DNA from 4 places in the Caproicibacter fermentans genome. Region 3 is predicted to be linked to each of the others. Evidence: predicted binding sites of a transcription regulator. Region 3 holds the regulator's gene; each other region holds the start of a gene.
What was found. Region 3 encodes Rex, which represses fermentation and respiration genes when NADH is low (regulators of the CRP and FNR family bind a similar motif). Its sites were predicted from a motif close to ATTGTTAANNNNTTAACAAT; they were not measured.

Region 1 (7,667 bases), 1.8 Mb from region 3:
GCCATTCCTCGTTCACGAGCGGGACGAAATAGCTCATGAAATTATGAAGAAAAGCCGCCTTTTCGCTTTGCTCTCCGTTTTCCTGCTCCATGCGGAAATAGGCTCCCGGCGCCGTCAGCATGAAAACCAGCGCCCCGGCGCACAGCGCCGTCAGGACTCCAAAATAGACCAGCTCTTTTTTCGTCCGGTCCTTTTTCAGATAACAAAGCGCCGCAACGCACATCCCCAGCAGCATCGTTGTGACCTGCTCGTGCAGCAGGGCGGCGGCAACAAAGCATACGGGCGATATCCAGTGAAAAGCTTTCGGCAGGCTCCGTCCGCGCAGACTGTTGTAAAAAGGGAGAAAGCCCACCAGCATCAGCAGAAACGGATAGATGTAATTGGCTGAGCCGTCCAGCCAGAGGAAAGCGTCGGAAAAGAGCCGGGACGACATGGGCAGAAGTCCGGGAAACACCGCGCACACGCAGGCAAGCAGCGCGCTTCGCCGGTCCGCGCTTCCCGGCCGGAGGGTCCCCCTGACGTAATAAAAAAAGGCGAGCGAAATTCCGGTCGCCGCCAGCGCGGTCGTCACCTGCCAGACGCGCATGCCCGCCATCAGGAACAAGCCGGCAAGCAGATTCCCCATTCTGGCCCCGCCGTAAGTATAGTAGTCCAGATACTCGTTCCAGATTCTGGGGAAACTTCCGCCGTTTACGCTGAACCGGTAGTCGTCTCCCTGTAAAAAAGTATAGGAGTAAATCACCAGCCAAAAGACAAGCGACATCAGAAAGGGCGCGTAAATCAGAAAACGCCCCGAGTTCTTTTGTCCTTCGTTCATCTTGAATCTCCTTCTCGGGTTTGGTAATTATTTACAGAATGATTCTGCCCCGCCTTTCCCGAGGATATTCCAAAATGAAAAATCCCCCGCTGCCTTTGCGGCAGCGGGGAACGGCGATTCTTGATGAATTTGCGCGATTCAGAGCAAAGGACCTTCTTATTTCCGATTCACCGCGGAATAGAGGACAAACAGCAGGATTCCTCCGCAGAAGGGCAGGAAATATGCCGGGAAAATTTCCATCATGACTCCCGACAAAATATAACCGGCCGGGGTAGCTATTTTAACCGCGCTGATGCTGAGGCTGAGGGAACGCCCTCTGAGTTCCTCCGGCACCCGGGTCTGAAAATGATTGATGAACGGAATATCGATCAGGGAGACGGCAAAGCCGGAGCAGGCCAGCACAAAGGCATAATAAGGAATCAGCAAAACCGGAGCGGCGTGGTCACTGAAAACCGGGAGGGCTCCGAGCAAAACCAGGCAAAGGGCACAGAAAGCTCCGGAAATCCTCATCAGTTTTCCGTACGACATCATACCGGTGATCTTTCTGACCAGCAGGGCGCCGACAATCATGCCGACAGGCGAAAAACACTGAACCAGTCCGAATGCTTTCGGGGACAGGTGAAAAACATTGTTTAGGATGTATGGAACGGGTACGGAATAGCACAACGCAAGAAAGAAATTGACTGTTACGAAATTTCGCAGGGAGCTTTTGATCCAATCCGATTTCTTTATGTAATCGAATCCCGCCGCGAGCTCCCGCTTGAAATCGAATCCGGAGTTTTGAGGCGTAAGGTGATTGTAAAGACGGAAATCGATCAGGCACTCGGTAACGGTTGAAAGGAAAAAGGCGATTCCGTTTAACAGGACAAAGTACCGTATCTCCATCGCGGCATAAAGAACGCCCCCCAAACCGGGGCTGACAATGCCTGCGGCAGAGTCGACAATTTTCCCGATTGAATTGACAGTTAAAACATGGGGTCCCGAAACAAGATTCGGGACGGCGGAGTCCATGCAGACATTATAGAGCGTCTGAGAGACGGCAAGCAGCAGGGTTGCGGTGTAAATGTCAAAAAGCGTAAGGCCGTTTCCGGCGGCAAAAAACAACCCGGCAAACAGAAGCCCTTGGAAAGCGTCGGTCAGGACCACAATAATTTTTTTATTGAACCGGTCCGCAAGGACTCCCGCAAACGGACCGATCAGGACAGCCGGCAGGATCTGCAGCGAAAGCGTAACCGCGAACGACAGACCGGACCCCGTCATTTTCAGGACATACAGTCCCATTGCGAACGTATAGACGGAAGACATCAGAACAGACGTGCTTCGCCCCAGAAAGAACATCACAAAATTAAACCGTTCGTGTTTTTGAATCCAAGCCGATCTCACAACAGCGCCCCCTCTTATGCGCTCATTGTAAGACGTGGTGCCGACTCGGCGTCAAGCACCCCGGGACGCCGATTGCTGCGGCAAAAATACAAAAAGGTCGGGTCAACCCAACCTTTTTCCAGCAAAACCGTATGTCAGAACCTTTTCCCCGTTTTGAAAGTAATTTTCATAAATTCCGCCTTTGGCAACGACGTCCGATAGATAATCCGACTGCTTCAAAAACCCCAGTTCCTCAATTTTCCTGCCGACCGGGCCAACTCGAAAGTTCTCCCGGCAGTCCACCGGGACCAGGCTGTCTGAGCTGAAATTCCGGAAGATGATATAGGAGCCGAACAGAGCGGCGTCTTTTTTAAAGTATCGTTCCATGGAATTTAAAAGGAATTCGCTGTGGTCAAAACCATAATTGCTGCTTCCCGCGAAGTCACAGATAAGATCCGCGGAGTGTTCCGCCAGAGGAAGCTCTAGAAAATCACAGCAAATGAAGAAAATTTCCTTTTTCTTCTCCGCATTTTCCAGAATCTTTTTGAGCGAAAGCAGGCCGCCCCTGTTGCAGTCAACGGCGATGTACACCGTGTTTTCCGGCAGGTCATCATAAATCCGTCTTAATAGAAAACCGCTTCCGCTGCCCAGTTCCAAAACAACTTTTTCCGAAAGGCCTTTAAAATCAATCTTCTGAACCGTCCACTCCAGGGTTTTATAAACATGATTCAGATATGCAGCGTCAGTATGCCGGATGTAGGACAAGGGCTCAGGAACCCGGTCTTCGCAGACGGCCTTATCGGGATTTACGAAAAGGATGCCGTCCTGAATCGAGTATTCAACTCCGCAGTTGCATTTAAGCGTTCCTGACAGGATCATATTGTCCTCTACGGCGGCTTCTTTCAACAGGAGGGGGCCGCCGCAGCGGTGGCAGCAAAGAAGGCGCAGCCAATTCAGGCTGATTCCCATTGGGAATGGCTTTGCTTCGCGTTTCCCGTCCAATTTATGAAGCTCGTCTTCCAAACAGGATTTTTCCCTGTTAAGAGCCTCTATTTGCATCTTTACCTTTTCATGCTTGTCTTTAAAAATGTTTTGATAGAATTCCTCCCGCTGAAAAGAGGTCATTTTTCCAAGATGCTTCACGATGAAAATATCTTTAATCTCCAGAAGAGTAAATCCAAGTGACTTGAAATACAGGATTTCTTCAAAATCCTTCTGGCATTGCAGGTCGAATTGGTATTGCTTCCCGATTTTTTGCGGGATCAGTAATTCAAGGTCTATATAATGCCGGATTGTGTCGATACTGACCCGGTTGTGTCTTGCAAACGCGCCAATTTTCACACCGCATCACTCCCTAACCGTTGTCCCATAAGCTAGATTCATTATAATGCCTCCGCGCGGGCTTTACAACTCAGATTACGCCAATAATATACCCGTCAAGTGAAGTCATCCGAATCCCCCCGACAATTCAAAACCAATCTTGCAGGAAGCGAAGGGCTTTTCAGCCAGCACGGGGCGCGACAGGCCTGAGGCGCGCCCCTGCTTCAAACAGCATGTAAAAAAGCCCCGAAAAGCCGGCGTTTCCACCGCTTTTCGGGCTTTTACTTCCGGACCTGTCCCGTCAAAAGTGCCCCGATTATTTTACTCCGGTCATGGCATTGCAAATCCTGACGGCTGCCGGCGTGAGTACGATCGAAGTCAGCAGGGAAGCAAGAAAGGCCAGCGGCACGCTGCCCAGCCAAGCCATCAGGAACGGCGGTTTGAAACCGACGTTGATCAGCGCAAACGTGAGAGACAGCACGACCGCCATCATCAGGCAGACCGGTATGTTTGAAATGACAATGTACTTGAATTTGCCGGGGCTGGAATGAAACGTTTTTTCCGCCAGCTTCGCTCCGAACGGCGCTGCGGGGATAATGAGTCCCGCGACGAATGCGACGGCCAGGGCTTCCAAAGACGAGATCAGAATTGCCGCCGGGGGGAATGCGCCCGTGTTTGCGTAAATCATAACGGTCGATACGACAATCCCGTTAAACAGCGACATCCAGAAATTCATAACAATCCCATAATGCTTTGGGGAGATCATAATTCGATTTCTCCTTTTTTCTATCAACTATCTTAACTGGCGTATATTCGTAAGCTTTTCTTTCCAAACATAGCTGTACGTATCAAGCAAATCCGGAATCTCCAGCGGCTTTCTTCCGGTCAGCTTTTCCACGTCGTGGGAAACCACTCCCATCTGTCCATTGGCGATTCCTTTTTCATTTGTGACCATATCCATTGTGCAGAAGGGAACCGGCGACCGGGAATAGTCTCCGTCCGTTGTGGCGGGGATATGAAGCGCTTCCAGGTAGTTCCGGAATTCTTCATCGTCCATGGGGACGAACTTAAAGTCGATCCCTGATTTTTCCGCAATCATTCTGCAGATGTCCCTCTGGCTCACGGGGGTCAGGCTCGTCAGATCATAATCCTGATTGCGGCCGCCTTTGCCCAGCAGCAGCGCGGCCGCACAGCGTGCGCTGTCGTCCTTTGCGATATACGTTGCCTTGCCGTCGCGCGCGTTCGTCCCCCAGACATTATTGCTCAGCATGGCAAGGATAACGGATACCGTAAGATAATTTTCCATATAAAGGTTGTTCCGCATGATGTTGTACTCGACGCCGCTCTCCTTTAAATAGGCCTCCGTCGGCCTGTGGTCCTCCAGCACATACTGATGGTATCCCTCGCGGTTGGCGCCGAAAAAAGAGGTGTAGGTAATATGCTGAACCCCGGCCTCTTTGCAGGCGTCGATTACATTTTTATGCTGCTGCACGCGTTTGGGCCCGTTGATGATGCTGGAGACAAAATAGATCCTGTCGCCGCCCCGGAACGCGTTTACCATGCCTTCCTTATCGTCGTAATTTGCCTGCCGGATGGTGATGCCCTGCTTTTCCCAAGCCTCTTTTTTCTCCGGGCGCAGACGGTTCAAATCCGGGCAGGTGAAGATCAGCTGTTCCCCCGGAACTTCCTTCATTACGTTTTGGGCAACTCTTCCCGCCAGTTGACCGTCACAGCCTGTTACAATGTATCGCATTTTAGTTCCTCCTTACGGAATCATGTTTAACGGCTCTATTCTGACAAAATTTTAACATTATCTTTTGAGAAAGTGAAATAGAAATATGCTATACTATATACAGAAATCGAATTACAGGGGGGAGCTTTTTTGGATATTAAGCAGTTGGAATGCTTTGTAAACCTCTCGGAAACCCTGAATTTCTCCGCTACCGCGCAGGCCATGTTCATCTCTCAGCCGACCGTAAGCAATCAGATCAAGCAGTTGGAAGAGGAGATTGGATTTGAGCTGTTCAAACGGACCAAAAGAGAAGTGGAGTTAACCAAAGCCGGCGCTTCTTTCTATGAGGACATCAGGGATGTGATCGCCCAGATCCACCAGAGCATCGTCAAAGCGAAAAACTATGCGGAAAAATATGACTCCACCTATGTGGTTGCGTATGAAAGCAACTTTCTCGCAATAAGCTTTCTTTCGCAGATCGTCGCGCGGTTTAATGCCAAACACCCCAATATTCTGCTGGACCTTAAGATGACGGATTTCACGAGGAAAAACATGCTGTTCCTTGAAAAAAGAGTCGATTTTCTCTTTACCGTCAGGGACAATGTGATCGATCTTCCCAATACACAGTATCATGAGCTGTATCGCGGAAAATATGTATGCGTTGTTTCCGAGGACTGCGCCCTTTCCCAAAAGAAGAAAATCGCATACCGCGACCTGGAAACTTATAATTTAATCCTGCTCAATCCGATCCAGAGCCCCGAGGAAATGATTCAAATGGAAAAAAGAATCATGGAGGAATGCCGGTCTTCGCCGGTCTTATACACGGACAATCAGCTGAGCGGCTGCACCATGGCAAAATGCGGACTTGGGGTTGCGATTATGCCGGACTTTATCTGCATTCCGGATCCCACTCTTTGCGTCATTCCATTAGAAACTGAAGACTTCGTCCCCTATGGGATCGTATGGCATAAAGACGACAAACGGAAAGAAACCGACGATTTGATTCAGGCGGCAATAGACGTCTATCGCAGTAGCAGGACAGAATAAGTTTGCTTTTTCAATAAATCGAACTGCCGCCGGCTTTTGAACCGGCGGCAGTTCGATTAGAAGGGCTGCTTTTGATGAGCCATGATCTACCGATCTATTGCTTCTTCGCCCCTTGTGTGGAGCTTCTTACGATCAAAACGGGCAAGGTGGTATAAGTCTGCATCTGAAGCTCAGGATTTTTGATTTTTCTCAGGAGAAGAGAAGCCGCCTGCATGCCCATATCGTGAACATTGACATCGACGACGGTTGGCATGGGATCCATGATTTCTGAAAACGGATAATTGTCAAAGCAAACCAGCGCGATATCGTCCGGAATTTTCAAACGGTGCCGGTGAATGGATTTGATCACGCCGAACGCGACCGCGTTGTCCTGACAAATGACGGCGTTCGGCCGGGCGGCGCAAGCGAAAAGTTCATTGGCAAGGGTAAAGCCGCTGTTGCTGGAAGAATCGCCGTATTTTACAAACTCAGGAGACACCTCCAGCCCTTTTTCGTTCATGACAGAAAGGAAGCCGTTGAAACGCTGTAAAAAGATTTTGTCTTCCCGCGCGCCTCCGACGAATGCGATTCTGCGACGGCCGCATTGGCAAAGATGTTCGGCCGCGATCTGTCCCGAAAGAAAATGATTCGTGTCAATCCAGCAGGCCTGGCTCTCAAAATCCGGCTTGCCGATAATGATATGCGGAAATCCTGATTTTACCAGAAGCGCGGTCATGCTTTTTGTTGTCGCGGAGCCATGAACGACTAAACCGTCCGCGATTTTCTGCGCGATCATGCGTTCGACCGTCTGCGTGGCCCGGTCCGCCTGCTGAATCCCGACCAGGCTTAAATTGTACTCTTTTTGCGCCAGCGTTTCCTGCACGCCGCACAGAATGTCGAACATATGCGGGTTGGTAAACGCAATCTGCGGCTCCAGCTTTGTCAGAAACGCAATGTTGCGCGTCGTCTTTTTTGCGAAATTGCGGGCCTGCAGGTTTGGGCAATAGTGCAGGCGCTCCATCACTTCCCGTACATGCCGGGCGGTTTTTTCAGGGATTGTGGGCGAATGATTTATTATTTTTGAAACGGTGGACGGGGAAACATTCGCCTCGCGCGCAACGTCTTTTATGGTAATCGACATTTCAATGCACCTCACAATAAGGAAAACGGTTTACTAATATATTAAACCGTTTTCCCAAAAAAATCAAGTGAATCGCACAAAAAGTATTGATAATTTTGATAAATATCATTATAATTGACTTGTCAGAGGGAAACAAGCCGTTATCGATCGTTAAACTTTAAGAAAACGGTTTCCTAATACTGAACATGGAGGGATTCTTATGAAAACGCGAACCAAATTTACGGCACTCCTGCTGGCGGCCTGTACAATGGGATCAGCGCTGACAGGCT
Region 2 (7,667 bases), 1.7 Mb from region 3:
CGCTTTTTTTCCTCAAAGAAGCCCCGTATCCCTCGTTTTTTAGATTGGAGTGATATTACCTAAATGAAAGCTCAGTTTTTAACCCCTGTTGTGACCATTTTCAAAAAGGACGGCACTCTGGACCTGGAAGGCAATAAGAAAGTCTATGACCATCTGATTCAGGGTGGCGTCAGCGGCCTTGTGATCATGGGCAGCACCGGCGAATTTTTTTCCATGACCATGGAGGCTCAGATGCAGCTGATCGACCTTGCTGCTGACTATGTGAAAGGCAGGACGCGAATTTTCATCGGCATCAGCCGCATGATAGCGGACGAGGCGATTGAACTCGCCAACTACGCCTACGGCAAAGGGCTTCGTGAGGTCATGGTTGTAAGCCCTTACTACTTCAAATTTTCGCAGGAGGCTCTGGAAGCCTTTTTCGACCTGGTCGCCAACAGCACGCCCGCCGACATCTTCCTTTACAACTTCCCCGAACGGACGGTCCACGACATTTCCCCCGACCTGGTTTTGCGCCTGGCCCGCAAGCATAAAAACATCAAGGGAGTCAAGGATACCGTCACGCAGATGAGCCACACCAGCGCAATCATTCGAACGGTAACTCCCGAGTTTCCGGATTTCGAGGTGTTCAGTGGCTACGATGACAACCTGGTGCATAACGTCATGAGCGGTGGTGCAGGCGTCATTGGCGGACTTTCAAACCTGATCCCGGAAAAATGCGCAGAATGGGTAAAGGCCGTGGAAAGAAATGACGCATTCAGGATGGCGGAGATGCAGAAATACATCGACAGGGCAATGGCACTTTACGAGGTTGCGCACCCCTTCATCCCCACTGTCAAAAGGGCCATGCGGATCGCCGGCCTGGAAATCAGCGACACCTGTTGCGCCCCCATGCTCCCGCTTAACGACGCTCAGGAACAGCAGCTGCACGATTTAATGAAGAGTCTGGGGATTCTATAGCCCCGTTACCAAACGATTAGAGGAGCACGTCCCTACAAGGGGCGGGCTCCTCTGATTTTTCTATATTGACGGCAGCTGCATCCTATGCAAGTTTTTCTTTCAGCTTTTTAAGTTCCGTTTTCAGTTCCTTCGGGAGCTTGTCGCCGAATTTCTGATAGAATTCCTCAATTCCGTCGGCTTCCTTCGTCCAGTCCGCGCTGTCGACGTTCAGAATCGTCTTGAGCGTGTCGACGGTCAGATCCAGACCGGAGAGGTTGATGTCCTCCGCCTTCGGCACAAAGCCGATCGGGGTGTCGACCGCGTCCGCCTTGTCCTCGCAGCGTTTCAGAATCCATTCGAGCACGCGCAGATTATCGCCGAAGCCCGGCCAGATGAAATGGCCCTCGTCGTCCAGCCGGAACCAGTTTACGTTGAAAATCTTCGGCGCCTTGTCGCCGAGTCTTTCGCCCATATCGATCCAGTGCTTGAAGTAATCGCCCATATGGTAGCCGCAGAACGGCAGCATGGCCATCGGGTCGCGGCGGACGACGCCCACGGCGCCGGTCGCGGCTGCGGTTGTTTCAGACGCCATGATGGAGCCTACAAACACGCCGTTGTTCCAGTCCCTGGACTGATACACCAGCGGCGTGGTGCGCGCGCGGCGGCCGCCGAAAATAATCGCGGAAATCGGAACGCCGCGCCCGTTTTCAAACTCGGGGCTGATGCACGGGCAGTTTTTCGCCGGCGCGGTAAAGCGGCTGTTCGGGTGCGCTCCCTTTTCCTTGCTGCTGGTGCCGTCCCACGGGCGGCCCTTCCAGTCCACGGCATTCTTCGGCGGATTGTGGTCCAATCCTTCCCACCAGACGGTGTTGTCGTCCAGATTATGCACAACGTTTGTAAAAATCGTGCCGGATTTTGTCGTCGCCAGGGCGTTCGGGTTCGATTTTTCGTTGGTTCCCGGCGCCACGCCGAAAAATCCGTTTTCCGGGTTGATCGCCCAGAGCCTGCCGTCCGGTCCGATGCGCATCCAGGCGATGTCGTCGCCGACCGTCCAGATTTTGTAGCCTTTTTTCCGGTAGAATTCCGGCGGGACCAGCATGGCGAGATTCGTCTTGCCGCAGGCCGACGGGAACGCCGCAGCCACATATTTGATTTCGCCCAGCGGATTCTGAATGCCGAGGATCAGCATGTGCTCCGCCATCCAGCCCTCGTTTTTGCCAAGGAAGGACGCGATGCGCAGCGCAAAGCATTTTTTCCCGAGCAAAACGTTTCCGCCGTAACCGGAATTGACGGATATAATCGTGTTGTCCTCCGGAAAATGGCAAATGTATCTTTTTTCTTCGTCGATCTCGCATTTGCAGTGCAGGCCGCGCACCCAGTCGCTGCTGTTGCCAAGGGTTTCAAGAACCTCGCTGCCGACGCGGGTCATAATGCTCATATTCAGAACAACATAAATGGAATCGGTCAGTTCAACGCCGATTTTGGCAAACGGAGAGCCCACGGGGCCCATAGAATAAGGAATCACATACATGGTGCGGCCCCGATAGCTGTTTTTTGCGATTCCGTACAGCATTTCATAGGCCTTTGACGGCTCCATCCAATGATTGGTCGGACCCGCGTCCTCCTCGCTGCGGGAGCAGATAAAGGTGCGTCCCTCCACGCGTGCCACGTCGTTTACGGCCGTGCGATGAAGATAGCAGCCGGGAAGCTTCTCTTCATTGAGCTTGATCATCTCGCCGGTTTTGCAAGCTTCGGCCCTCAACGATTCAAGCTGCTCCTGAGTCCCGTCAATCCAGATCACCCTGTCCGGACAGACCAACTCCTTCATCTTTTCCATCCATTCCAGTACCGATTGATTCTGAGTCATATGCTTCTCCTTTCGGCCCAATGGCCTAATGAATATACTGCCATTATAATACAACATTTCGTATTGTGCAATAACATCGGATTCGTTTGTTAAAAATATATCAATTTTTGAAAATTATTTTTCTTTTATGCTCTCACAGAATAATGAATAATGATGAGCCCCATCCTGCAAAATTAAACGGAGAGAGATTCCACAGAAAGCTCCGCGCGGGCGTTCAGGCCGGGTCCGGCAACGTTTCCGGCCGCATACTCATAGAAGCCCTGGGCCGCGACCATCGCGCCGTTGTCGCCGCAAAGGTCCAGCCGCGGGCAGTAAAAGGACAGGCCGCGCTCCCGGCACACCGTCTTCAGTTCCCGCCGCAGCAGCGAGTTGGCGGAGACGCCGCCCGCCGTCACCAGCTTTTTCGCACCGGTTTCCTCCGCCGCGAGCAGCGTGTTCCGCACCAGACAGTCGACCACCGCCCTGCGGTAAGACGCCGCAAGATCCGGAATCGAAACCGTTTCCCCGCGCTGCCGCGCGTTGTGCAGCTGATTAAGCACGTTGGTTTTCAGGCCGGAAAAGCTGAAATCGAACGGAGCCCCATCCACGGACGGGCGCGGGAGTTTGTATGCCTTATCATTCCCCCGCTCTGCAACTTTATCCAGCTCGACCCCGCCGGGGTACGGCATGCCCATCGCGCGCGCGGCCTTGTCGAACGCCTCGCCCGCCGCATCGTCCCTGGTCTGGCCCAGCACGCGCAGGTCCGTGTAGTTCCGGACGTCGATCAGGTGCGTGTGGCCGCCGGAAACCACCAGGCAGAGAAACGGCGGCGTAAGCTCCGGGAACGTCAGGTAATTCGCGGCGATATGCGCGCGCAGGTGGTGCACCGGTACGAGCGGCTTCCCCGTCGACAGGGCCAGCCCCTTCGCAAAGTTGACGCCGACCAGCAGCGCGCCGATCAGCCCGGGCGCGTAAGTGACGGCGATCGCATCGATTTCTTCCAGGCTTGTCCCGGCGTCGTCCAGCGCGTTATTCACAACGCCGGAAATCGCCTCGCAGTGCCTGCGGGAGGCGATCTCCGGCACAACGCCGCCGTAAAGCCGGTGTTCTTCAATCTGCGAGGCGACCGAGTTGGAGCGGATGATTCTGCCGTCTTCGACAACGGCGGCGGCGGTTTCGTCGCAGGAGCTTTCAATTCCTAGAATTCGCATGTGTCCTCCCCGGGCTCCTCTTCCCGCGTCCGGAAGCGCTTTCCGGCGCGGTGCTTCAGTCTCTTGGCGTCCGGTCCCTCAAGCGTATTGTTGTTGCCGCAGGAAACGGTGGTTCCGGCCTTGATCGGCGCAAGCAAAAAGCCGATCACGATTCCGATGAACGTGCAGGCAAGCGCCAGCAGACGGGTTTCGCGTTTTGTCATGTTGCATTCCCCCTGATTCTTAATTTTGAGCGGAATTTCATACTCGATTCTTTCTTTTTGCCCTGAAGGCAGCGTAAGGCGAGCGTTCGACCGCGCAGGCCCATACTTTCGGTCCCGTACGAAAGGTACGCGGGTCGGGAGGAGCAGCCTGACGCCGCATCCAGATTGTCGGCATCAAGAGGGCAAGAGAAAGTAAAGCAGAGGACTTGTTTTCAGCCGTGGGCGCCGTAGGCGAGTAAGGGCCGGACGGCCTGCCCCAAGAAAGCATCTTAAAAATGCAGGGTAAGAATCAGTGCGTCCTCCGCAGGGTTCCGGTAAAAGTTCTTCCTTCTCCCGGCGGGGCGAAGCCCCAGCGACTGATACAGCGCGACCGCCGCCGTGTTGGAGGGACGCACCTCCAGGCTGAAAAACTCCGCGTTCCTCTCGCGCGCCCGGCCGATCAGGCCCCGCGTCAGCGCGCGTCCGACGCCCTGACGCCGAAAAGCGGGGAAAACGGCGATGTTGTCCACATAGCATTCCCCGCGGACACAGTGCATCCCCGCGTAGCCGGCGATTTCTCCGCCGCTCTCCGCGGCCAGAAAGACGGCGGTATCGCTGGAAAGCTCGGCGGCAAGTCCTTCCCGCGTCCACGGCTCCGCAAAGCAGAGCCGTTCCAGCTCGGCAAGGCGGTCCAGGTGCCGCGGCGCCATGGGAATCAGCTTCAGTCCGTCCATCCCCGCCTCATCACCTTCCAGTCCGAGCCGTCCCGGATGCGGTAAATAATATGAATCGCGACCCAGATCAGGTTAAAGAGCATCAGAACGGAAAACAGCTTCATGCTGATAAACCGGAATCCAAACAGAAACCGGCTGTAGGCGTAGACGGAGGACATCACCGTGATGACCGGGACATAGAACTTTTCCGGAAAATAAAACGCGAACACAAGCGAGAGCAAATCCGCCGGGTACCAGTATCTCTCGTGCATAAACGGAAGAAAATACGGCAGCAGCATCACATAAAACAGCGCAAGGGAGACCAGCATTTCATCCGTGATGCGGAATTTCTGTGCGCAGAGATAGGCAAACGTGAACAGCACCAGCGCCCCTGCGGCCAGCACCGCCGCCCTGCCGACGGATTCCGGCGCGTCCGCGGGGAACCAGGTAAACAGATTCGGCAGGTTCATCGTCAGCTCGTTGTACTCCTGCGACTGCCGGAAATAGACGGTCAGTAATTCCCAGAAATTACGGCCCATCACGGCGGCGGGCAAAATGGAAATCACATACACCAGCGGCGGGATCAGCAGACAGCGCGCTTTGATTCTGCCCTTGAGGAGCAGGACGAACAGAAACGGAGCGAGAAACACGGCCTGCAGCTTGAACGCAAGCGCAATTGAAAACGCCGTGACGGCAAGGTACTGCCGATCCTCCATCAGATAGCAGATGCAGGCGAGCAGCGCGGCGGTATAGATGGAATCGCACTGCGCCCAGACCGCCGAATTCAGAATCACGCTGGGCAGGAACAGCGTGACCGCGTAGGCGATTTCCCCCCAGAATTCACCGTATTTCCGGTCGACGATGCGAAACACATAATACGCCGCCGCGACGTCCCCCGCGCAGGAAAGCGCCTTAATCAGGTGCAGGCCGGAAAACGGAAGATAGGTGAGAAGGGCAAGCAGATAGTAGTAGGCCGGCGTATAGTCGCCGAAATTGATTCCCACCGCCGAAAGGCCGCCGTTCTGGCGAAGCAGCTCAAACCATCCGGATAAAAACTGCCGGTAGTCGCTGGAGATATACCCGAAAAATCTGAGACGGACCGCCATGGCGAGGACCGTGACGGCGACCATGAAGAAGATATTCTCCGCTTTGACAAAGTTAACGAACGCCTTGCGCTTGCTCATCATTCTCCCACCTTGCGATAGAGTAAAAAATCGAATCCTATTTCCGTTCTAAGCATCTGCGTCCGGGCAAGCCGCTCGCAGCCCTCGCGCGGTGTTTTTCGGAAGTAGGGCGTCATGGCGAACAAGTCCCCGATTTCCCGCGCCCCGTTTAATGTGATATTCCCCCGCACCGGCACGCGCCGGAGGAACGCAAAACCAGGGTACTCGGTTTCCCGGTATTCGTTCTCGTACGGCTCGTCGTAAAGGATTTCTTTCAGGCCGTACAAATGCCGCTGCGACGGCACGGCGAGGATCAGGACCCCGCCGGGGCGCAGCACCCGCGCATATTCCCGCGGAACAATCGGCGCGAACACATCCGTAAGAACATCGGCGGACGCGGAAAGAGCCGGAATGCCGAAGATGCTGCCCACGGCAAACATAATTCCCCGATACTTCTTCGCGGCGGCGCGCACCGCGGATTTCGAAATATCGAGCCCGTACTGCTCCGGAGCCGCTCCCCTTTTCAGCAGATGTTCCCGCAGCCGCCCGGCATAGTATCCCTCGCCGCAGCCCGCGTCCAGAATCACGGGGCGCCCCTGCGGAAGACTGTCCTCCGCCAGACGGTTCAGGCAGTCGCTGAACGGCGCGTAATGCCCGGCTTCCAGAAACCGCCGGCGCGCCGCGACCATTTCGCGGCTGTCCCCCGGGTCGGCGGAATGCTTCCTGTTCGGCGGAAGCAGATAAACATAGCCCTCTTTCGCAAGGTCATAACTGTGCCCCTGAGGGCACCGGTATGCCGTTTCCTCCCGCCGGAGCGTAGCCCCGCAGACGGGGCAGGCAAAAATCCCCATACGCTACGCCTTCGCCTCATACCAGGTCTCCCCGGTCTTCGCTTCCGCGATCATCGGAACGGAAAGCGACACGGCGTTCTGCATTTCCTCGGTCAGCAGCGAGGCGGCACGGTCCGCCTCCTCATTGGGGGCTTCGACGATCAGTTCATCGTGCACCTGCAAAATGAGCTTCGACTTCATCTGTTCGCGTTCCAGGCGGTCCCGCACGCGGATCATCGCGATTTTGATGATGTCCGCCGCCGTGCCCTGAATCGGCATGTTCCGCGCCACGCGCTCCCCGAACGCGCGCAGATTGTGATTCGACGATTTCAGCTCGGGCAGATACCTCCGCCGCCCGAACAGCGTCTGCACGTAGCCGTCTTCCTTTGCTTTTTCCACAACGCGCTCCATGTAGGAATCCACGCCGGAAAAATTCGCGAGGTAATCCGTAATGTAACGCTTCGCCTCCGCGACGGAAACATGGATGTTTTTGGACAGCGAAAACGCGCCGATGCCGTACACGATTCCGAAATTGACGGCCTTCGCCCGGCTGCGCATCAGCGGGGTGACCAGCTCCTCCGGCATATGGAACACCTGTGCGGCCGTGCTGCGGTGAATGTCGTTGTCATTCAGAAAGGCATGGATCATATTTTCGTCGTTCGCCACATGCGCGAGCACCCGCAGCTCGATCTGCGAATAGTCCGCGTCCACCAGCACCCAGCCGGGGCGGGCGCGGAAAAAGCGGCGCATTTCGCGCCCGAGCTCCGTGCGAACGGGGATATTCTG
Region 3 (7,667 bases):
TGCTTTTTGCGGTTCTGATGATTTCCTTTTTTCTTTTTTTTTTTCTTTCTTTCGTCAATCATTTCGTAAAGGCAATCGACCGCGTCGGAAAGGCTGCCGAGAGAATCGATCAGGCCCTCTCGAACCGCGTCCATCCCTTCCAGAACCGAGCCGATGTCAAGAACAAGTTCCTGTGTGTTCATGGAAAGCTCCGTCAGGCGATCGGCGGAAATTTTGGAATGCCCGGTCACGAATTTTGTGATTCTTTTCTGCATTCTTTCAAAATAGTCCAGAGTTTGAGGAACGCCGAGCGTCAAGCCGTTCATCCGCACAGGGTGCAGCGTCATCGTCGCGCTGGGGACGATAAACGAATGCTTGGCCGCGACGGCAAGCGGAACCCCAATGGAATGCCCGCCGCCCAGAACGATCGATACAGTCGGCTTCTTCATGCCCGCAATCAGCTCCGCAAGAGCCAGTCCGGCTTCCACGTCGCCGCCGACGGTGTTGAGCATAATCAGCAGGCCGTCGATTTCCCGGTCTTCGTCAATCGCAACCAGCTGAGGAATCACATGTTCGTATTTCGTTGTCTTGTTTTGAGAAGGCAGAACGGTGTGGCCTTCAATCTGGCCGATGATGGTCATGCATTGAATCAGGTGTTTTCCATCGCCGGTAATGATGGAACCCGAATCCACAATGTGGTCCATTGACCGACTTGTTCGTTCATCCTTGTTTTCTTCTTCACTCATAATAGGCACCTCCCATAAGGCTTAGTTTGCCTTTGGAAGGGCATAACATACACGCGGGAGGTCAGCCCGCCCGCTAATTCATTGTTATTATAACATTTGTTCCCATATTCATCAACAAATTAAAAATCAAACAGAAAAATAATTCCGTTCGAAATGTTAATTGATTGACAATAATTGAATTTTAATTCATAATAGTTTTGTCTATTCAAATTTGCAACTTTTACCGTATGGATTATTCAAGATGAGGAGAGGATTCCGATATGGGTCTGACACTGGCACAGAAAATTATAAAAAGTCATCTTGTCAGCGGCACTATGGCGGTTGGCAGCGAAATCGGCCTCAAAATAGACCAGACGTTAACGCAGGATGCCACGGGTACGATGGCATATATCGAATTTGAGGCAATGGGTGTTCCAAGGGTTCGCACGGAACGCTCGGTTGCGTATGTCGATCACAATACGCTGCAAACCGGATTTGAAAACGCGGACGATCACCGTTTCATTCAGTCGGCCGCAAAAAAACACGGAATTTATTATTCAAGGCCGGGCAACGGCATTTGCCACCAGGTTCATCTGGAACGCTTCGGCATCCCGGGGAAAACCCTGATCGGTTCCGACAGCCACACTCCTACGGGCGGAGGCATCGGCATGCTGGCCATCGGGGCGGGCGGGCTGGATGTTGCCGTCGCGATGGGCGGGGGCCCATACTACATTACGATGCCGAAAATTCTGCGGGTTGTCCTTTCCGGCTCGCTTTCCCCCTGGGTCAGCGCGAAAGACGTGATTCTGGAGGTACTCCGCCGCCTGTCGGTCAAAGGCGGAGTGGGCAAAATTCTGGAATATGCCGGGAATGGAGTAAAAACGCTGACGGTCCCGGAACGGGCCACCATTACGAATATGGGCGCGGAGCTTGGCGCTACGACTTCTGTCTTCCCTTCGGATGAAGCCACATTGGACTTCTTGAAGGCACAGGGGAGGGAACAGGATTGGACGGAGCTGCACCCGGACGCGGACGCCGTCTATGACGAAACCATTGAAATCGATCTTTCGTCCATTGAACCTTTGGCGGCTTGCCCGCACAGTCCGGACTCCGTCAAACCGGTTCGGGAAATCGGACCGATTACGGTCGATCAGGTCTGCATCGGCTCCTGCACGAATTCTTCCCTGCGCGACATGATGCGTGTGGCGTCTATTCTGAAAGGCAAAACGATCAATCCCAATGTCAGTCTGTCGATTGCACCGGGTTCGCGGCAGGTGTACGGCATGCTCGCCGAAAACGGCGCGCTTGCCGACTTGATCGGCGCGGGGGCAAGAATTCTGGAATGTGCCTGCGGTCCATGCATCGGAATGGGGCAATCCCCGAAATCGGCCGGAATTTCACTGCGGACGTTCAACCGAAATTTCCTCGGGCGTTCCGGCACAGCCGACGCCCAGATCTACCTTGTCGGACCGGAAACCGCGGCAGCCTCCGCGCTTTCCGGTGTGCTGACAGACCCCAGAACCCTGGGAGAGGAGCCCGCAATCAACTTTCCGGACTGTTTTGAGATCAACGACAATATGATTATCCCGCCTGCTTCCGAGGAGGAAGCGAAGGATATTCCGATCCTCCGCGGGCCGAACATCAAAGAACTTCCGGTTGCCGGTCCCCTTTCGGAAACCATCAAAGCCAAAACCCTTTTAAAGGTTGGGGACAACATAACGACCGACCATATCATGCCTGCCGGCTCTAAAATTCTTCCGTACCGGTCGAATATTCCTTATCTTTCGCAGTTTTGCTTTGCCGTATGCGACAAGTCCTTTGCGCAGCGCTGCAGGGAAAACGGAAGCGGCATCATTGTCGGAGGCTCGAACTACGGGCAGGGGTCGTCCAGGGAACACGCTGCTCTGGTTCCGCTGTACCTCGGCGTCAAGGCCGTAATCGTTAAGAGCTTTGCAAGGATTCACTGTGCAAACCTTGTAAACGCCGGAATTCTTCCCTTGGTTTTTGAAAAGGAAAAGGATTATGATACGATCGACCAGATGGATGAACTGGAACTGAACGATGTCCGCGGCGCGGTTCAAGACGGGCGGACAATCACAATCTGCAACAGGACGAAAGGGACTTTCTTTCAGGCGAAGCCTGTGTTGAGCGAGCGCCAGCGCAGAATTGTTCTGGCGGGTGGTTTGCTGAACGACACAAGGGAACAAAACGGAAGGGCGTAAGAGAGTTGGACACGTCGGTGAAAAAACTTTCGGCAAATACAATCAAATGGATTGCGATTGCCGCAATGCTGATTGACCACGTCGCGTGGGGCTTTGTACCGACCTATTCCGCAGCCGGACAGTTGATGCATATCATCGGCAGAATCACGGCGCCGACCATGTGCTTTTTTCTGGCGGAAGGATATGCACATACGCACAATTTTCAGAAATATGCTTTCAGGCTCGGCCTGTTCGCGCTGATTTCCCATATTCCTTTCGTTCTGTTCGAAACGGGGAAGCCACTGAGTTTTTTCCCTTTCAGCGTAATCTACACCCTGTTTCTGAGCCTTCTGGCAATTCGTGCCAGCGATAAAATAGAGAATCCATTTCTCCGAACACTGGCGGTTATTGCTCTTTGTGTTCTCTCGCTCCCGGGGGACTGGATGTTCTTTGATATTCTTTTTACCCTTGCCTTCTGGCAAAATCGGGGGAATTTCCGCCTTCAGATTCAATCGTTTTCCATCATGTCAATTACAATGGTCTTGCTCAGTACATTTTCCTCAGTTACGATGGGGCGTCCGCTTTACAGCGAGCTGTTTCAGGCGGGTGTTTTCCTGTGCCTGCCGATTCTTTCGCGTTACAGCGGAGAACGCGGCGGCGGACGTTACTCCAAATGGACGTTTTATATTTTTTATCCCGCGCATTTACTGGTGCTTGGATTGACTAAGCTTTTTATTTAGGATCGGAGGATGTTGCTATGGCAGAAAAAATAAGGATGCGGACCCCTCTTGTCGAAATGGACGGGGACGAAATGACCAGAGTGATCTGGAAGCAGATCAAAGATATTTTGCTGGAGCCCTATATTGACCTGAAAACGGAGTATTATGACCTTGGACTAAAACACCGCGACGAGACGGAGGATCGTGTGACCGTTGAAGCGGCGCAGGCGATCGAAAAATTCGGCGTCGGTGTAAAATGCGCCACCATTACCCCGAACGCGGACCGGGTGAAAGAGTATGAATTGAACCAAATGTGGAAATCTCCGAATGGGACGATCCGTGCGATTCTGGACGGCACGGTTTTTCGCACTCCGATTCTGGTCAAGGGAATCACGCCGCTGGTTCCGGCTTGGAAAAAGCCGATTACGGTGGCCCGCCATGCTTACGGCGACGTATACAGAAATGTGGAAATGGCTGCCGCCGCGGGCTCAAAAGCGGAACTGGTAATTACGGATGCCGCCGGAAACGAAGAACGAATGACGATCCATGAGTTTCAGTCGTCCGGCATTGTTCAGGGAATCCACAATCTTGATGAGAGTATTTCCAATTTTGCTCACTCCTGTTTTCGGTTCGCTCTTGGTGAAAAAAAAGATATTTGGTTTTCCACAAAAGACACGATTTCCAAAACATACGATCACAGGTTTAAAGATATTTTTCAGGAGATTTTTCAAAAAGATTATGAGGAAAAATTCAAAAAGGCTGGAATCACTTATTTTTATACGCTGATCGACGATGCTGTTGCGCGCGTGATCCGCTCAGAGGGCGGGTTCATCTGGGCCTGCAAAAACTATGACGGCGATGTCATGAGCGACCTGGTTGCAACGGCGTTCGGAAGTCTGGCCATGATGACCAGCGTACTGGTTTCGCCAAAGGGAGTCTATGAATATGAAGCCGCCCATGGTACGGTTCAGCGGCATTATTACCGGCACTTAAAGGGAGAAAAAACTTCTACCAATCCGCTTGCTACTTTGTTCGCCTGGACGGGCGCACTGAAAAAGCGCGGCGAGCTTGACGGAATTTCGGAACTTTCCGATTTTGCCGAAAAACTGGAGCTTGCATCGATTCGGACGGTGGAAAGCGGAACAATGACGGGTGATCTATCGGGAATATCAACTTTGCAAAAGAAAAAAACAGTGGATACGGAAACTTTTTTGGATGCCGTTCGCAGAACTATGGATCAGCTTTAATCAGTTTCATGTTTCACTTGAATTGGAGGAATGCGTCATGTCAAGACGTGAAAAGGTTTCTATGTCGGTAATCAGGCGTCTGCCGCGTTATTACCGCTTTTTGATTCATTTAAAAGAGAAAGGCGTCACGAGGATTTCTTCGACGGAGCTTTCAACTAAGCTGGGCCTTACCGCTTCTCAGATTCGTCAGGATCTGAATTGCTTTGGCGGCTTCGGCCAGCAGGGCTATGGATATATCGTTAGTCAGCTCTGTGACGAAATCGGCAATATACTCGGTCTTTCCGGTAAATATCCCACCATTCTGTTCGGCGCCGGGAACCTTGGCCGAGCAATCGGCACCCATATGTCGTTTGAGTCGGAGGGGTTCCGACTGATTGGGATATTCGACAATTCACCGGAGCGAATTGGGATGGAGCTTGCAAACCTGAAAGTGAGGGATGTTGCGGGGCTGGAAGAATTCTGCAAAAAGGAAAAGCCGGTCATGGCGATTTTCTGTGTGCCCAGAACTGCGGCCGGCGAACTTGCCGAACAGCTCTATAATCTTGGAATTCGCAATTTCTGGAATTTCAGCCATTATGATCTTTCCATGCGGTACCCCGACGCCATTGTTGAAAATGTTCATCTGAATGACAGCCTTATGACTTTATGCTACCGTATTTCCGATCAGTCTGCCAAATAAACGGCAGAAAGCAGCCGCATATTTTTTGAGCTTTATCAGATCATAAGAAGCAGGTGAAACAGAAGGAGGTAATTCTATGGGCTGGATTCCGTTCGCAATTCTCTTGGGAATACTGCTGATCCTGGTTGTCTGGTGTGTTTCGGCTTACAACAGACTGATTTCATTTTCTGTCCGTGTTGACAACAGCTGGTCTCAGGTGGACGTACAACTGAAAAAAAGATTTGATCTGATTCCAAATCTGGTTGAAACGGTAAAGGGTTACGCAGCGCACGAAAAGTCTACCCTGTCGGAAGTGACGAAATGGCGCGGCGCGGCGATGAACGCAAGAACGCCGGAGGAAGCGATGGAGAATAACGCCAAGCTTTCAAGGGCAATCGTCAATCTTTTCGCGACCGCGGAACAGTATCCGGATCTGAAAGCAAATCAGAATTTCCTGAATCTGCAGGATCAGCTTCGCGAAATAGAAAGCAAAATTGCCGTTTCCCGCCAGTTTTATAATGATACGGCTATGAAATACAACGAATACGTCATGCGTTTTCCGTCAAATCTGATAGCGTCGGTGTTTCATTTCAACCGGAAAAAATACTTTGAAATCGAGGAAGCGGACCGGGCTGTCCCGCAGGTGAAATTTTGAAATCAATAATGAATCATAGGGAAGCCGGAAAAATTATCCCTAGATTACAGCTGCGGGCCTTTTTCCTATTAACGGCGGTCTTGTTCTGCTTTCTTCCTTTGACCGCCTGCTCGGATGATTCTGATAAAAACTCAAGGCAAGTGTTGCAGAAGCTGAACGTTTCCGCGGCTTTGATGGAAAACGGAGACATGACGGTCTCTGAAACATGGAAAATCAATTTAAAAGACCGCAACAAACCCTATCGGAACATCTATAAGTCCTTTTCTTTAAAAGCAGGCGAGTCCGCAGAAATTACAGATTTAACCGTTTATGACGAGGACCGGGGGATTCCCTATTCCTTTGCGGGCGATGTTGACCCGGAAAGTGTTTCCGGCGATGAAATGCAGGACCAATGTTACCTTTATCAAACCGGAAATCAGGTTGAAATCGGCTGGTTTATGCCTTCGATTGAAAAAGGCGTCCGGACGTTTACCTTTACTTACAGAATTAAAAATCTTGTCACTGTTTATCAGGACACGGCGGTTTTATATCATTATTTTCTTCCGAGCAATTTCAGCCTTCCCGTCACTGTGATGGACGGCACGATCCGCTTTCCGTCCGGCGGCAACAAAAAGAATGTACGCACGTGGCTGCATACGGATGTGAAAAGCAACCTGTCGATTGACTCCAACGATCAAATCAGTTTTACGGCCTCTTCTATTCCGGCGGGTCATTCGGTTGAAGTCCGCCTTTGCATGCCGCCGCAGTTGTTTCCGTCTTCTAAAAATGTCGTTTCCCAGGCGGTTTTGCCGGGGATTGAACAGGAAGAACAAAAATGGGCTGACGAATACGAGCGGAAGCTTCGAATGGAATTCCTGCTTGGCGTTCTTGATGCCGCCGGCGCGGTTCTCCTTCTGGGAATTACTCTGTTTTTCTTTTTCCGGCTCCGCAAAAAGAACAAGAGGCATGCGGTTGAGGTACCGGAATATACGAGAGAGATCCCGCAGGGAAACAGCCCGGGAGGGATTGCCAACCTTTATTATTTCTATTCCGGACTTCATGAAAAAGAAAAAAACAGGATGCTCAGCGCCACGCTTCTGAGCATGGCCAGAAAAGGATTCGTACAATTTGAAAGTACCGGAGACCGATTAACCGTTATTCTGACCGGGGATACAAAGGGAGAAGAGCTGACGGAAAGTGAGAAAGTTTTTCTTGAACTGATTACCACCGTCGGAGAGACATCGGGAAATCGATTTACCATGAGAGAATTTCAAAAATATGCGGAGTCTCATGGGGAATATGTCGGTCGTAAGCTGGAGGACTTTTCCGTTGCCACAAAAAGAGAGCTTTCTCAGCGGGGATATTACGAGGCACGGCCTGTTTTCTTCTCCGCATCCAAATGGGTCGGCGTGTTGTTGATTCTGTTTGCATTTGTACTCTTTGCGGGAACGGATATTCTGGGAGTTTTGCTGATTTATCTTCCTGTTTCCATTTTATTGTCCGG
Region 4 (7,667 bases), 370 kb from region 3:
AACCGGAAAATCCATACATCTTCCGCACGGGAGTTTCATTACAATTGCATTCTACTCTTGCGGGAGAGTATGGATTCTCGCTTTACAATTCAGGAACAAAACGGATCTGGCCATATGCGGTTGCCGGAATCCTAAAGCAGGAGTATAATTAAATTCAAAGTCAAATGAGAAAAGAGGAGCCTGCTTGCCGGAACTCTGCGACGTTTGCGATCAAAACAAAAACAGGACCGGCAGAGTCTGGACCCGCGGCGTCTCGATGTGGCCCGGAGATTACCGTCTTGTAGTATATGTGGGCGAGCTTCGGCTTCAGCCCGAGGAAGTGACACAGGCCAAATGGGTTGGCCGCGAGGAATATGAAGACATGTGCCGACAGGGAATTGTGGTTCCGGCCTGCACGCGGTTTTATGAATGGATGAAAGAAATGGAGGAGAAGAATGAAGCGTGAGACGGTAAAACTTTACGATTTGAATTCAAAGCTGAGAACTTTTCAAGCCCGTGTGCTGGAGTGTGTCCCCGAGAAAGACCGGTTTCTGGTCATTCTTGACCGCACGGCTTTTTTTCCGGAAGGGGGCGGTCAGCCTTCCGACCGGGGGGTCCTGAATTTTGCAAACGTACTGGACGTTCAGGAAAAGGACGGAATCGTCTACCATACCTCGGACCGGTCGTTCCAGCCGGGAGAAATGGTTTCCGGCGGAATCGACTGGCCGCGCCGCTTTGGGCTGATGCAGCAGCATTCCGGCGAGCATATTGTTTCCGGGCTGGCCCACCGGCTGTTTGGGCTTGACAACGTCGGATTTCATATGAGCGAAACGTCTTTGACGGTTGACCTGAACGGGGAGCTTTCCGCGGAGGACCTTGCGCTGATCGAGCGGCTGGCAAACCGCGCGGTCTGGCAGAACCTTGCGGTAAAAGTGTCGTATCCTTCCGCGCAGGAGCTGGGAAGGATTCCTTACAGAAGCAAAAAGGAACTCACCGGCCGGGTTCGGATTGTTGAGTTTCCCGGTTATGATATCTGCGCCTGCTGCGGCACCCATGTGGAGCGTACCGGAGAAATCGGCGCGGTTAAGATGTTGTCTTCCCAGCGGTACAAAGGCGGGACCAGACTGACCATGGCCTGCGGCGGCCAGGCCCTTCGGGATTACGGGGAGAGGGTAAACAGCGTATCTGCCGTTTCCGCGCTGCTTTCCGCAAAGCCGGCGGAGATCGAACAGTCTGTGGAACGGGTTCTGCGCGAGAACGCGGATTTAAAGCGGAGGCTCTCCGCCCTTCGGACGGAAATTTTCCGGTTGAAGGCTGGCGCCATCGCTCCGGGCTGCGGAAATATTCTGATCTTTGATGACGACCTGACTCCGGACGAGCTTCGCCGGTTTGCGCTGATTTTGTCGGAACGCTGTTTTGCGACGGCCGCGGTTTTTTCCGGCGACGATTCAAAAGGGTACCGATATGCCGTATCCGACCCCGCGAATGATGCCAGACCCTATGCAAAAGAGCTGTCCGCCGCTTTTTCGGGAAGGGGAGGCGGACCGAAGGAACTGGTTCAGGGTTCGGTAAGCGGACTGCAAAAAGAAATTAAATTGTTTTTCGAGCAAAGGGCGTTCCGCTGCCGGGAGACTTAAAACCGCGATGTGAAATTATGCAGAATAACCTAGACTTCGTAAAAAAATCTTGCACCTTTGGGGAATCAATGCTATAATAATTACGACTTTTATTGGGAAAGTGGTGTGCCGGTCATGGAAAGCAGAGCTGTTCAGGTTCGCTGCGATAAAAACCGGGATATTGTCTTGAATCTTATTCCGGGGCATTTTGCAACCTCGCATTCTCACGTAAACTATTACATTGACATGACAGGCATTAAACACCAGCAGAAAATTGCCAAACAGGCAGCGGAATTCATGGCTGAAAGGTACGTCAATTCCGTATCCGTCGATACGATCATCTGTATGGACGGCTGCGAAATAATCGGTGCCTTTTTGGCTGAGGAACTCTCAAAATCAGGCGTTTCCTCCCTGAATGAGGGAACCGACATCAGCATTATAACCCCCGAATATCCAAATGGGCAGCTTCTGTTCCGCGACAATGTCCAGGATCGGATCTGGAACAAAAACATTCTTTTGCTTGTGGCTTCCGCAACCACCGGCAAGACGATTAACCGCTCGCTGGAATGCATCCGTTATTACGGCGGCAAAATCGTAGGAACCTCTGCGATTTTCAGCGCGATCGGAGAGACCGGCGGCATCGAGGTCAACTCCATCTTTGCCAGTGATAATTTGCCGAATTATTTTACCTGCTCCGTTCTTGACTGCCCGTATTGTCAAAAGGGGCAGAAGATTGACGCGATTGTGAATAGTTACGGATACTCTAAAATTTAAGGCTGGCAGGCGCATGCCATATGCGCCTGTTTTCATATTATCCACGATGTGAAATTCATTTCGTATTATGGATAATTTGAACGTTTTTTAAAAGAGTTTTTGTTAATTTTTTCAAACCTAGCCTTGCAACTCGGGGTATATTGTGATATATTTAACATAGTCTGTTGTAAACAGCAGTTCGGAAATTTTTATTGGAATTTTAAGGAGGAAAAACCTATGTCAAGGAAAATCGTTTTAGCAGGTGCTTGCCGTACGGCAATCGGTAAATTTGGTGGGACTCTCTCCGGTGTGCCTTTGGTCGATATCGGCACGACGGTTGTAAAGGAATCCATGAAACGCGCCGGTATCTCGCCGGATCAGGTGGATGAAGTCATTCTCGGCTGCGTTTACCAGGCCGGTGTTGGCCAGAACATTGCGCGTCAGGTCTCTGTCGGCTCGGGCATTCCGATTCCGGTACCGGCTTTTACTCTGAATAATATGTGCGGTTCCGGTTTGAAAAGCATCAATGTCGCTGCGGCAATGATTACGGCCGGCGAAGCGGATGTCATTGTTGCGGGCGGTATCGAGAACATGTCCAGCACCCCATATCTGCTGAAAAACGCAAGATTCGGTTATCGTATGCGCGACGGCAAACTGGTCGACTCCCTGATTTACGATGGCCTTGAGGACACATTCAACCATTATCACATGGGGATTACGGCGGAAAACGTCGCGGAGAAATACGGAATTACCCGTCAGATGCAGGATGAATATGGCGCAATGAGTCAGAACCGTGCCGAAAAAGCGTTAAAAGAGGGCAAATTCAAGGAAGAAATCATCCCGATGGAAGTTAAAATGAGGAAGCAGACGGTCCTGTTCGATACGGACGAGGACATTCGTCCCGGCACGACCGTGGAAACCCTTGCAAAGCTGAAGCCGGCATTCAAACCAGACGGAACCGTTACGGCCGGAAACGCTTCCGGAATTGACGACGGCGGTTCCGCAGTTGTTATCATGTCGGAAGAAAAAGCGAAAGAACTTGGCGTGAAGCCTCTGGCAACGTGGGTTGCGGGCTCGTGGGCAGGCGTCGATCCGGCTTACATGGGACTTGGCCCGATTGAGGCAACAAAAAAGATCATGGCGAAAACCGGCATGACCGTTTCGGACATGGATTTGGTGGAAGCCAACGAGGCGTTTGCGGCGCAGACCCTTGCGGTTGCGCACGATCTGAAGTTTGATATGGACAAGACGAACGTAAACGGCGGCGCGATTTCTCTCGGCCATCCGGTCGGATGCTCCGGCGCGCGTATCCTTACCACCCTGCTTTATGAAATGAAGAGGAGAAAGAATGAGCTGGGCCTTGCGACTCTTTGCGTCGGCGGCGGCATGGGCGTTGCCACCATTGTTAAAATGGAAGGCTAACCAGTCATCAAACCTGAAACATTTTAGGAAAGAAGGCAATGAAGATGGGGTATGTGAAATATGAGCAGAAGGATCTGGTCGGGGTCGTTACCATTGACCGAGAAAAGGCCCTGAATGCCCTCAACACCGAAGTCCTTGCCGATCTGGAGGCAGTGGTCGACGCGATTGACCTTGGGAAAACTCGCTGCGTGATTATTACCGGCGCCGGCCAGAAGGCCTTTGTCGCCGGAGCGGACATCGGCGCGATGAGCACGATGACGAAGGAACAGGGCCGGGCGTTCAGCAAGCGCGGCAATGATGTGTTCCGCAAGATTGAAAGCCTGCCGGTCCCCGTCATTGCGGCCGTCAACGGTTTTGCGCTGGGCGGAGGCTGCGAGCTTTCGCTCAGCTGCGACATCCGCATTGCGTCCGAAAACGCTTTGTTCGGGCAGCCGGAAGCCGGCCTCGGCATTACGCCCGGCTTTGGAGGAACACAGCGCCTGGCGCGCACAATCGGCGTCGGCAAGGCAAAGGAACTGATTTATACCTGTGGCAAGGTCAAAGCCGAAGAGGCGCTGAAAATCGGTTTGGTCAACGCGGTATATCCGGCGGATCAGCTGATGGAAGAATGCATAAAGCTGGCCGGGAAAATCGCGCGGAACGCTCCGATCGCGGTTCGCCAGTGCAAAAAAGCGATTAACCTCGGTCTGCAGATGGATATTGACTCGGCTGTGTCCTTGGAAGCGGAGCTGTTCAGCTTTTGCCTGGATACCAAGGACCAGAAAAATGCGATGACCGCTTTCTGCGAAAAGAGAAAGCCGGATCCGTTTATCAACGAATGATTTTTGATTGTAAAAATATATAAGGGGGTTTTTTCTATGATCGTTGGCGTTATTGGTGCGGGGACAATGGGCTCCGGAATTGCTCAGGCATTCGCTCAGACAGAGAATTATTCCGTAAAGCTTTGTGATATTAACGCAGAGCTGGCTGCAGGCGGCAAAAAAAAGATTGAGAAGACGCTGTACAGAGCCGTTTCCAAAGGGAAAATGGAACAGGCTAAGGCGGACGCGATTCTCGCAAAAATCACGACCGGCACCAAAGAAATTGTTTCGGACTGCGATTTGATCGTTGAAGCGGCTCTGGAACGCATGGACGTCAAAAAGGCACTGTTCAAGGATTTGGAAAGCATCTGCAAAAAAGACTGCATTTTTGCGACAAATACGTCTTCCCTTTCCATTACGGAAATCTCCAGCGGCCTTGACCGGGCGGTCTGCGGCATGCATTTCTTCAATCCTGCTCCGGTCATGAAGCTGGTTGAGGTGATCGCCGGCATTACGACTCCCGCTTCCACAGTGGAAAAGGTCAAGGCGATTTCGGCGGAGATCGGCAAGACGCCGGTACAGGTCAAAGAGGCCGCCGGATTTGTCGTAAACCGTATTCTTGTTCCTATGATCAATGAAGCGGTCGGCATTTACGCCGACGGGACGGCCGCCGCCGAGGACATCGACACCGCGATGAAGCTCGGCGCGAATCACCCGATGGGCCCTCTGGCTCTGGGCGATCTGATCGGCCTCGACATCGTTCTTGCGGTTATGGAAGTTCTTCAAAATGAGACGGGCGACCCGAAATACCGCCCGCATCCGCTGCTCAGGAAAATGGTTCGCGGCGGTTTGCTCGGCAGAAAAACCGGCAAGGGCTTTTACGATTACAGCAAGTGACTCTGGCAAAGCTAATATGAATTTGGAGGAACGAGTATGGACTTTCAACTGAGTAAAGAACATGAAATGGCCCGCACTCTCTTTAGGGACTTTGCGGAAAAAGAAATAAAACCATATGCGCAGGACGTGGATGAGAACGAACGCTTTCCGAAGGAGGCGCTTGAAAAATTCCGTCAGTACGGCTTTATGGGAATCCCTTATCCGAAGGAGATGGGCGGTCAGGGCTGCGATACGCTGACCTATGCAATGTGCGTGGAAGAGGTGGCGAAGGTATGCTGCACCTCCAGCACAATGCTTTCCGCCCACACCTCACTTTGCACTTGGCCGATTTACAAATACGGCACGGCGGAGCAAAAGGAGAAATACATACCGAAACTGACCTCCGGCGAATGGCTGGGCGCTTTCGGCCTGACGGAGCCGAACGCGGGCACCGATTCTTCCGCGCAGCAGACCAAGGCGGTTCTTGACGGCGACCACTATGTGATCAATGGCAGCAAGATCTTCATCACCAACGCTGGCTACGCCGATGTTTATGTAATCTTTGCCATGACCGACAAGAGCGCCGGCAACCACGGCATTACCGCGTTTATTGTCGAAAAGGATTTCCCGGGCTTTTCCATCGGCAAGAAGGAAAAGAAGATGGGCATCCGTGGTTCCGCAACCTGCGAACTGATTTTCGAAAACTGCATCGTTCCGAAAGAAAATCTGCTCGGTCAGGAAGGCAAGGGGTTTGTTGTCGCCATGACGACGCTGGACGGCGGACGCATCGGCATCGCGGCTCAGGCGCTCGGCCTCGCGGAAGGCGCTTTGAACGAAACTGTGAAATACGTTAAGGAAAGAAAGCAGTTCGGCCGTCCTCTTTCAAAGTTCCAGAACACTCAGTTTGAAATCGCCGACATGTACACCAAGATCCAGGCTGCGCAGCTGCTCCTTTATAAAGCTGCCGTTGCTAAAGATCACCAGAAGAGTGTTTCGCTTGAAGCGGCTGAGGCTAAACTTTACTGCGCAACCGTTGCGATGGATGTGACCACTCGCTGCGTACAGCTGCACGGCGGCTACGGCTACACACGCGAGTACCCGGTGGAACGCATGATGCGCGACGCGAAGATCACCGAGATCTACGAGGGCACCAGCGAAGTTCAGAAGATGGTCATTTCCAAATATGCCTTGAAGTAAGGCGGAAACTCTAAGGAGGGAAATTCGTTGAATATTGTCGTTTGCATAAAGCAGGTACCGAATACCAATGAAGTGAAGCTGGATCCCAAAACCGGCACCCTGATCCGCGAGGGCGTGCCGTCCATCATCAACCCGGATGATAAGGCCGGTCTGGAGGCGGCTCTTCGCCTGAAGGACGCGAAGGGCGCACATATCACCGTTCTTTCCATGGGTCCGCCGCAGGCGGATGCCGCTCTGCGTGAAGCGCTTGCCATGGGCGCGGATGATGCCGTGCTTGTAACGGACCGCGCTTTCGGGGGCGCCGATACATGGGCTACCGCTTACACGATTGCCGCTGCGCTCAAAACCATGGATTATGATCTGATTATTACGGGCCGTCAGGCAATCGACGGCGATACCGCCCAGGTTGGCCCGCAGATTTCCGAGAACCTGAACCTTACCAACATCAGCTATGCGGAAGACATTAAGGTAGAAGGCGACTCTGTGATTGTGAAGCGGCAGTTTGAAGACCGCTATCACATCATCAAAGCCAAAATGCCGTGCCTGATTACCGCTCTGAGCGAACTGAACGAGCCCCGTTACATGACCCCGGGCGGAATTTTCGACGCTTATCAGAAAGAGATCAAGGTCATTACCCGCAAGGACCTCGATGTGGACGACAGCTGCCTCGGCCTGAAGGGCTCTCCGACTCATGTCGTGAAGACCTTTACTAAGAGCGCGAAAGCTGCGGGTACCGTTGTCAATAATCTGAATCCTCAGGAAGCGGCCGAGTACATACTCGAAAAGCTCAGAGAAAAATTCATTATATAGTTGAAAGTGGTGAGCTACATGGATATTCAGGAATATAAAGGCATATATGTATTTATCCAGCAGGTCGACGGTCAGGTGGCCGGCGTTTCCCATGAACTGCTCGGCAAAGCGAAAGAGCTTGCAAAAGATATGGAAACGGAAGTTACCGCGGTTCTGCTGGGCTACCATGTTTCCGGCCTTTGCAAGGACCTGGCAAGCTACGGCGCCGATAAGA

Region 1: the regulator Rex is predicted to act here: its motif matches at 5,292-5,311, upstream of HCR03_RS10865 (NmrA family NAD(P)-binding protein).
Region 2: the regulator Rex is predicted to act here: its motif matches at 2,889-2,908, upstream of HCR03_RS13065 (phosphoenolpyruvate carboxykinase (GTP)).
Region 4: the regulator Rex is predicted to act here: its motif matches at 2,509-2,528, upstream of HCR03_RS03715 (acetyl-CoA C-acetyltransferase).

What each region holds. Positions count from the first base shown of each region.
Region 1 covers NZ_CP060286.1:2,208,269-2,215,935, forward strand. The annotation lists gene HCR03_RS10845 (DUF6056 family protein) at 1-817, opposite strand, end outside; gene HCR03_RS10850 (MFS transporter) at 974-2,200, opposite strand; gene HCR03_RS10855 (methyltransferase domain-containing protein) at 2,303-3,520, opposite strand; gene HCR03_RS10860 (DUF2798 domain-containing protein) at 3,816-4,265, opposite strand; gene HCR03_RS10865 (NmrA family NAD(P)-binding protein) at 4,293-5,252, opposite strand; gene HCR03_RS10870 (LysR family transcriptional regulator) at 5,382-6,278, shown strand; gene HCR03_RS10875 (LacI family DNA-binding transcriptional regulator) at 6,373-7,398, opposite strand; gene HCR03_RS10880 (extracellular solute-binding protein) at 7,598-7,667, shown strand, end outside.
Region 2 covers NZ_CP060286.1:2,639,173-2,646,839, reverse strand. The annotation lists gene HCR03_RS13070 (dihydrodipicolinate synthase family protein) at 64-957, shown strand; gene HCR03_RS13065 (phosphoenolpyruvate carboxykinase (GTP)) at 1,040-2,803, opposite strand; gene tsaD (tRNA (adenosine(37)-N6)-threonylcarbamoyltransferase complex transferase subunit TsaD) at 2,977-3,993, opposite strand; gene HCR03_RS13055 (hypothetical protein) at 3,981-4,196, opposite strand; gene rimI (ribosomal protein S18-alanine N-acetyltransferase) at 4,466-4,909, opposite strand; gene HCR03_RS13045 (glycosyltransferase 87 family protein) at 4,897-6,075, opposite strand; gene HCR03_RS13040 (putative RNA methyltransferase) at 6,072-6,902, opposite strand; gene polA (DNA polymerase I) at 6,906-7,667, opposite strand, start outside.
Region 3 covers NZ_CP060286.1:381,809-389,475, forward strand. The annotation lists gene HCR03_RS01905 (ClpP family protease) at 1-725, opposite strand, end outside; gene HCR03_RS01910 (aconitate hydratase) at 986-2,926, shown strand; gene HCR03_RS01915 (TraX family protein) at 2,932-3,645, shown strand; gene HCR03_RS01920 (NADP-dependent isocitrate dehydrogenase) at 3,663-4,871, shown strand; gene HCR03_RS01925 (redox-sensing transcriptional repressor Rex) at 4,909-5,550, shown strand; gene HCR03_RS01930 (LemA family protein) at 5,627-6,184, shown strand; gene HCR03_RS01935 (DUF2207 domain-containing protein) at 6,328-7,667, shown strand, end outside.
Region 4 covers NZ_CP060286.1:750,542-758,208, reverse strand. The annotation lists gene HCR03_RS03730 (NUDIX hydrolase) at 185-445, shown strand; gene HCR03_RS03725 (alanyl-tRNA editing protein) at 435-1,616, shown strand; gene HCR03_RS03720 (phosphoribosyltransferase) at 1,731-2,369, shown strand; gene HCR03_RS03715 (acetyl-CoA C-acetyltransferase) at 2,586-3,770, shown strand; gene HCR03_RS03710 (enoyl-CoA hydratase-related protein) at 3,815-4,591, shown strand; gene HCR03_RS03705 (3-hydroxyacyl-CoA dehydrogenase family protein) at 4,628-5,467, shown strand; gene HCR03_RS03700 (acyl-CoA dehydrogenase) at 5,504-6,643, shown strand; gene HCR03_RS03695 (electron transfer flavoprotein subunit beta/FixA family protein) at 6,671-7,453, shown strand; gene HCR03_RS03690 (electron transfer flavoprotein subunit alpha/FixB family protein) at 7,472-7,667, shown strand, end outside.